Desulforamulus hydrothermalis Lam5 = DSM 18033: one gene and its partner. The protein of the gene in region 2 interacts with the protein of the main gene of each other region in a pairwise test. Links are inferred from orthologs where the notes say so. Each region holds a gene or a part of one and is shown on either strand. Other genes may lie near its edges. The genes, in order: DESHY_RS06200 and ndk.

Region 1 (3,237 bases), on a different replicon or contig from region 2:
TATACGGCTTAAGCGAAGTGCTGGGGCCCGGTGTGGCAATGGAGTGCCCCTGCAAAAACGGCCTTCATATTTTTGAAGATCACTTTATTCCGGAAATCATTGATCCGGAAACTGAACAACCCCTCCCCTACGGGCAGAAGGGTGAGCTGGTATTCACCACGCTAACCAAAGAAGGATTCCCGGTCATCCGTTACCGGACCAGGGATATTTCCGCCCTTTACCCGGAAAAATGCGCCTGCGGCCGCACCCACCTGCGGATGGAAAGAATAACCGGCCGCACCGATGACATGTTGATTATCCGGGGTGTCAACGTTTTTCCGTCACAAATCGAAAGCGTACTGCTGGAGTTTGGCGAAACAGAACCCCATTACCTGTTGGTGGTTGACCGCAAGGCAGCCATGGATGACCTGGAAATTCAAGTGGAATTATCTGACAAAATGTTTTCAGATAAGGTGGCCGGTTTGGAAGTTTTGGAAAGAAGATTGCGGGAACGCATCTTAAGTGTCTTGGGGATTTCTGCTAAAATTAAATTAGTGGAACCCAAATCGCTGCCGAGAAGTGAAGGAAAAGCGAAAAGGGTGATTGATAAGCGGGAATTATAACGTGAAACAAAGGAGGTTGTATTAGTGCGAGTACAGCAAATATCCATTTTTTTGGAAAACAAGAAAGGCCGCCTGGCCAAAGTGACCGAAGTGCTGGGAGAAAACGATATTAATATTCGTGCCCTGTCAATTGCCGACACCACCGACTTCGGCATTCTCCGCTTGATAGTCAACAAACCCCAGCAGGCCTACCAGATTTTAAAGGAGGCGGGATTTACCGTCAGCACCACCGATGTTATTGCGGTGGAAGTAACCGACCAGCCCGGCGGTTTAAGCAGTATCCTGCGTCACCTGGATAAGGTGGGCATCAATATTGAATATCTCTATGCCTTTGTTACTCAAACTACCACCGCCGCTTTAATTGTCTTCCGGGTGGAACAAGTGGACGAAGCCATCAAAGTGCTGCAACAGAACGGGGTTCGTATTGTGCCGGGGGACGAAGTTTACCGGATGTAATAAAAACCCCCTGTGGGGAGGTTCAGACTGTAGACAAAGGTTGTAAAACAAAGCGAGATGGTTTTATGATCCCCTGCCGGTGCGTAGACCGGAGCCAAAGGGGATCATAAACTACCGGTAATGTTTGTCGACACCCTGAACCTCCCTGTGGGGGAAGTTTTCTTAAGAGGAAACGAGATGGATAAAAATACCCTTAGAAAACAAATGCTGGCTGCCCGCAGCAGCCTGACGGAACAGGCCAGACAAGACAAAAGCAGGCGCATCACAGAACAATTGCTGGCCCTGCCGTGTTATCAAACAGCCCGAACCGTTATGGCATATTTAGATTACCGCAGCGAAGTGGCCACCGAACTGCTCATTACCCACGCCCTGCAAGCCGGCAAACGACTGGCCGTACCGGTAGTAAACCGGCAGGATAAAACCATGCTGCCCTCGCTGCTGGAAAACTTTCCACAGGATCTTGTACCGGGGCCTTACGGCATCCGGCAACCGGCCCCCGGCAGCATCCGGCCGGTGCCGGTACAGGAGCTGGACCTGGTGCTTGTGCCAGGGGTTGCCTTTGATGCCCGGGGCAACCGCCTGGGTTACGGTGGCGGTTACTATGACCGTTTTTTGCCGCGCTTAAGGCCGGATGCCAGAGCAGTGGGGCTGGCTTACCAGCTTCAGTTAAGCGGCTGCTTATCATCCTGCCTGGGCCCCCATGATCAGCCGGTACACATGGTAATTACTGAAAAGGGAGTGCTTGTTTGCCGGCCTGAGCCGCCGGCCGGCTGATAACAGCCGCTTAGGGTTGTGGCGCAACCGGCTGTTTAATCCGGTTGATTTTGCGGCTCAGGTATTCATCTAACCGCTCCACATACTGACGGGGTTCTTTGGCATTATACTGGTTGACCAGGCTGTGGGTCAAAGGATTTACCCACTTAGAACCAGCCCCCACGCCCAAACCAATAACGGTTTGCCTCTCCTCTATCATCTGAATGTTATAAATACAGGCATGACCCGGCAGGGTATAACCTATATTTTCTAAATTACCCACCATTTGTTTCTGGCGGTACATATAGTAGGGCTGCAAACCCATGCCTTGTGCTGCCCGGGCGGCTTCTTCCCACATGGCGGCGGCCTGGGCGGCATCTGTAAGAGAAAACTCAGCCAGCCGCTGTTTCAGGTGAGAGGCTCTTTTCAAGGCCAGGGCATGTACTGTCAGATTTTCCGGTTTAAGCTGCCGCAGGTGACGCATGGTGTGTGCCACATCCTGCACCGTTTCCCCCGGCAGGCCGATAATAATGTCCATATTGACGGTGTTAAATTTGTAATGGCGGGCTTCCTCCGTAGCCCGGTAAATGTCTTCAACCGTATGGGAACGCCCTATGGCGTCCAAGGTGTGCTGTTGCATGCTTTGGGGATTGATGCTGAGTCTGGTAACCCCCTGTTGGGCCAGCACTGCTAAAACTTCCCGGGTCAGGGTATCCGGACGGCCCCCTTCCACCGTTATTTCCACCGTTTCGTCTGTGCGTAAATACCGGTTGACAGACGCCAACAGGCTGCTCAATTGATCCACCCCCAGACTGGTGGGGGTACCGCCGCCCAGATAAACGGTTTGCACGTGCAACCCCCGGGCCTGCAGGGCTTCTCCCACCTCCCGGATTTCTTTCAGCAGGGCATTTAAAAAGGGTTCCACCAGGGTGCGGTGCTGCTTGATGGAATAAGAAGGAAAAGAACAGTACAGGCAGCGGGTAGGACAAAAAGGGATACCGATATAAACGCTAACCAGCCGGGCGGCCGACGTGCCGGACAATAAATAAGGGCGTTGTGTTTTGGCAATGGCGGTAATTAAAGCGGCTTTTTCTTGTGCCAGGGCATACTTTTCTGCCAGGTAACGCTCAATATCCGTGGCCGGCCACCCCAGGTCAAACAACCGGTGCACTACCTTGGTGGGCCGGATACCGGTCATAATGCCCCAGGGAGAGGGCCGGCGGCCGCTGTAGGAAACCAGCAGGCGATAAACCGCCAGGCGGGCCAGTCTTTTTAATTCGTTTTGCTTCTCGCCGGGCAGCCACGGCTGGCCGGTTTCCCGGTGAGCCACGGCCATACCGGAGGAAAAAAGTTGTGCTTCGGCCCAGAGGTTACCGTCCTGGTCATTTAAGATGAGTTGAATGGTCAAATCTCCTTCAGCGGCGGT
Region 2 (3,321 bases):
CAGGTGAAGCGGGAGTGCCTTTCTTTTCCATTTCCGGTTCTGATTTTGTGGAAATGTTCGTGGGTGTAGGTGCTTCCCGGGTGCGTGATTTGTTTGAACAAGCCAAAAAAAATGCTCCCTGTATTGTATTTATAGATGAAATCGACGCCGTTGGCCGTCAGCGGGGCGCCGGTCTGGGCGGCGGCCATGACGAGCGGGAACAAACCCTTAACCAACTGCTGGTAGAAATGGATGGGTTTAATCCTAACGAGGGCATTATTATTGTGGCGGCTACCAACCGTCCGGATATTCTGGATCCGGCCTTGCTGCGACCCGGTCGCTTTGACCGGCAAGTTGTGGTGGACCAGCCGGATGTTAAGGGCAGAGAAGAAATTCTTAAGGTGCATGCCCGCGGCAAACCATTGGAGGAAGATGTAAATTTAGAAGTGCTGGCCCGCCGGACACCGGGTTTTACCGGTGCAGATCTGGCCAATTTAATGAACGAGGCGGCCCTGCTGGCTGCCCGTTCCGGCAAGAACAAAATTGGCATGCGGGAACTGGAAGACTCGATTGAAAGAGTTATTGCCGGTCCGGAGAAAAAATCTAAAGTAATTTCCGAAAAGGAAAAACGCTTGGTTTCATATCATGAAGCAGGCCATGCCCTGGTGGGCTACCTGTTGCCCAATACAGACCCGGTGCATAAGGTTTCTATTATTCCCCGGGGTCGGGCGGGCGGCTATACATTGTTGCTGCCCAAAGAAGACCGTTATTACATGACCAAATCCATGTTGCTGGATCAGGTAGTCATGCTGCTGGGCGGTCGGGTTGCGGAAGATGTGGTGCTGAAAGAAATCAGCACCGGCGCCCAAAATGACCTGGAGCGGGCCACCGGCATTGTCCGCCGCATGATTATGGAATACGGCATGAGCGAGGAGCTGGGGCCCCTCACCCTGGGGCATAAGCAAGATACCCCGTTCCTGGGCCGGGATATTGCCCGTGACCGCAATTACTCCGAAGAAGTGGCCTACGCCATTGACCGGGAAGTGCGCAAGATGATTGACCAGGCCTACGGTAAAGCGAAAGATTTGTTGACGAAACACAGGGATACCTTGGACAAAATTGCCGGGGTATTGATGGAAAAAGAAACCATTGAAGCGGAAGAATTTGCTCAATTAATGCGGGAATCCGGTTTGGAAAAACCGGTTATGGCATAACAGGCATGTATTATGCCAAACGTTGACAGCCGGGGATTGACAGAATAATTTATCGACTAAAGAGTGTGCCGCATAGCCGGCACACCTCTTTTGTATCAGGAGGAGGATAATATGGAACGCACTTATTTAATGGTCAAACCCGACGGAGTTCAACGGGGACTGGTTGGTCAAATTATCAGCCGCTTTGAGCAAAGGGGCTACAAAATTGTCGGTTTGAAGATGATGCAAATTACCCGTGAGCTGGCAGAAAAGCATTACGGGGAACACGCAGGCAAGCCCTTTTTCCAGGGACTGGTTGACTTTATTACGTCCGGCCCGGTGGTGGCGATGGCAGTGGAAGGCAAGGATGTGGTGGCAACCGCCCGTGAAATGATGGGAGCAACCAACCCTCTAAAAGCCGCACCCGGCACCATTCGTGCAACCTACGGAGTGGATGTGGGGCGCAATGTTATTCACGGCTCAGATTCGCCGGCCAGTGCCGAGAGGGAAATTGCCTTGTTCTTCCGGCCGGAGGAACTGGTGGATTACGGGCGGGCCATTGATGCCTGGATTTACGAATAAGCTATAGAGATTATTTCTCCGGTAAAAGCCGGCTGGCCAAAGTGGTTTTATGATCCCCTGTCAGCACTTGTCGAAGCACCGGCAGCCCCCCTGGCAAACGGGGCGAACCTCAGTGCTGTCGGTGCACAGACCGGAGCTAAAGGGGATGATAAACCACAGGCAATGTCCAAACCCTGGCCGGTTTAAATGTTGCCGGCTGTTTGTGTTTCAAAGACAACCGGAGATTTTTGTTTTGGATATAATAGTAAGGATGTATAGGCTTGCAAAAATACCACAGGAGGATGGATAGGTGGAACTGACAGTAGGCATGTGCCATGAAACAAGCACCACAGTAACAGAAAATCAGACCGCCATAGCCTATGGCAGCGGCGGGGTACGCGTGTTTGCCACCCCGGCCATGATTGGCTTGATGGAGAAGGCGGCGCTGGAACTGGCCGACCAATGCCTGCCGGCGGGACAAACCACCGTAGGTACCCTGGTAAACGTTAAACATACTGCTGCCACGCCGGTGGGTATGCGGGTGGTAGCTAGGGCAACCCTCACGGAAATTGACGGCAAACGGCTGGTTTTCAGGGTGGAGGCAACGGATGAAACCGGTCCGGTTGGTGAAGGTACCCATGAACGTTTTATAATTAACCTGGAAAAATTCCTGCAAAAGGTAGAAAGCAAGCTCTCCCGATAAGCCGTCAGCATAAAGACTGGCTCAATAGGCAGCCGGGCGGCCTTTCTTTTATTTTATAAGCAATCAAGGATGACGTGAGGGGGTTGGACAAGTTGAAGCATGTTCCCAGCGATTTAGAGATAGCTCAGGCCCATCAAATGCTGCCCATCAGCGAGGTGGCAGCCGGCATCGGTCTGGGGGAAGATGATATTGACCTGTACGGCAAGTATAAGGCCAAGATTAAACTGGATGTCTTGCACAAGTTTCAAGACAGGCCCCAGGGCAAATTAATTGATGTTACCGCCATCACGCCGACGCCCCTGGGAGAAGGCAAAACGGTAACCACCATAGGCTTAACTCAGGGCTTGGGTAAAATAGGCAAAAGAGTTATTACTACCCTGCGTCAGCCTTCCATGGGCCCGGTTTTTGGCATTAAGGGCGGGGCGGCCGGCGGCGGCTATGCCCAGGTGGTGCCGATGGAAGATATTAATATACACTTTACCGGCGATATTCATGCGGTACAGGCTGCCAACAACCTGCTGGCGGCCATGATTGACACTTCCATCCTGCTGGGCAATCCCCTTAATATCGACCCGATGACAGTTATGTGGAACCGGGTATTGGATACCAACGACCGGGCTCTGCGGGATATTGTCATCGGTCTGGGCGGCAAAGAGAACGGCTACCCCCGCCAGACCGGCTTTGACATGGCGGTGGCCTCAGAGGTAATGGCTATTTTGGCGCTGGCTGAAAACCTGCATGACTTGCGCCGGCGCCTGGGCCGCATTGTAGTTGCCTATACTTATGAGGGCAAACCGGTCACCGCCGAAGACCTCAAGGCGGCCGGGGCCATGACGGTCATCATGAAGGAAGCCCTGAAACCCAACCTGGTGCAAACCCTGGAGG

The links.
Region 1: the proteins of ndk (region 2) and DESHY_RS06200 interact in binary tests that used the Escherichia coli proteins (3 or more experiments, as listed by UniProt). The link is inferred for Desulforamulus hydrothermalis Lam5 = DSM 18033 from one-to-one orthologs.

The regions. Positions count from the first base shown.
Region 1 is NZ_CAOS01000008.1:215,211-218,447, reverse strand. What follows is about bases 121-3,033. They hold DESHY_RS06200 (5-formyltetrahydrofolate cyclo-ligase), read left to right. Parts: upstream 121-1,235; coding sequence 1,236-1,832; downstream 1,833-3,033. Other genes in these bases: hemZ (coproporphyrinogen dehydrogenase HemZ), read right to left, coding at 1,843-3,033; DESHY_RS06205 (ACT domain-containing protein), read left to right, coding at 627-1,058; DESHY_RS06210 (phenylacetate--CoA ligase family protein), read left to right, coding at 121-602. In the rest of the region: more of DESHY_RS06210, read left to right, coding at 1-120; more of hemZ, read right to left, coding at 3,034-3,237. UniProt on the Escherichia coli protein: Involved in the removal of 5-formyltetrahydrofolate.
Region 2 is NZ_CAOS01000011.1:184,470-187,790, forward strand. The notes cover bases 33-3,029. They hold ndk (nucleoside-diphosphate kinase), read left to right. Parts: upstream 33-1,304; coding sequence 1,305-1,754; downstream 1,755-3,029. Other genes in these bases: ftsH (ATP-dependent zinc metalloprotease FtsH), read left to right, coding at 33-1,193; DESHY_RS09120 (thioesterase family protein), read left to right, coding at 2,044-2,436; DESHY_RS09125 (formate--tetrahydrofolate ligase), read left to right, coding at 2,529-3,029. In the rest of the region: more of ftsH, read left to right, coding at 1-32; more of DESHY_RS09125, read left to right, coding at 3,030-3,321. UniProt on the Escherichia coli protein: Major role in the synthesis of nucleoside triphosphates other than ATP. The ATP gamma phosphate is transferred to the NDP beta phosphate via a ping-pong mechanism, using a phosphorylated active-site intermediate.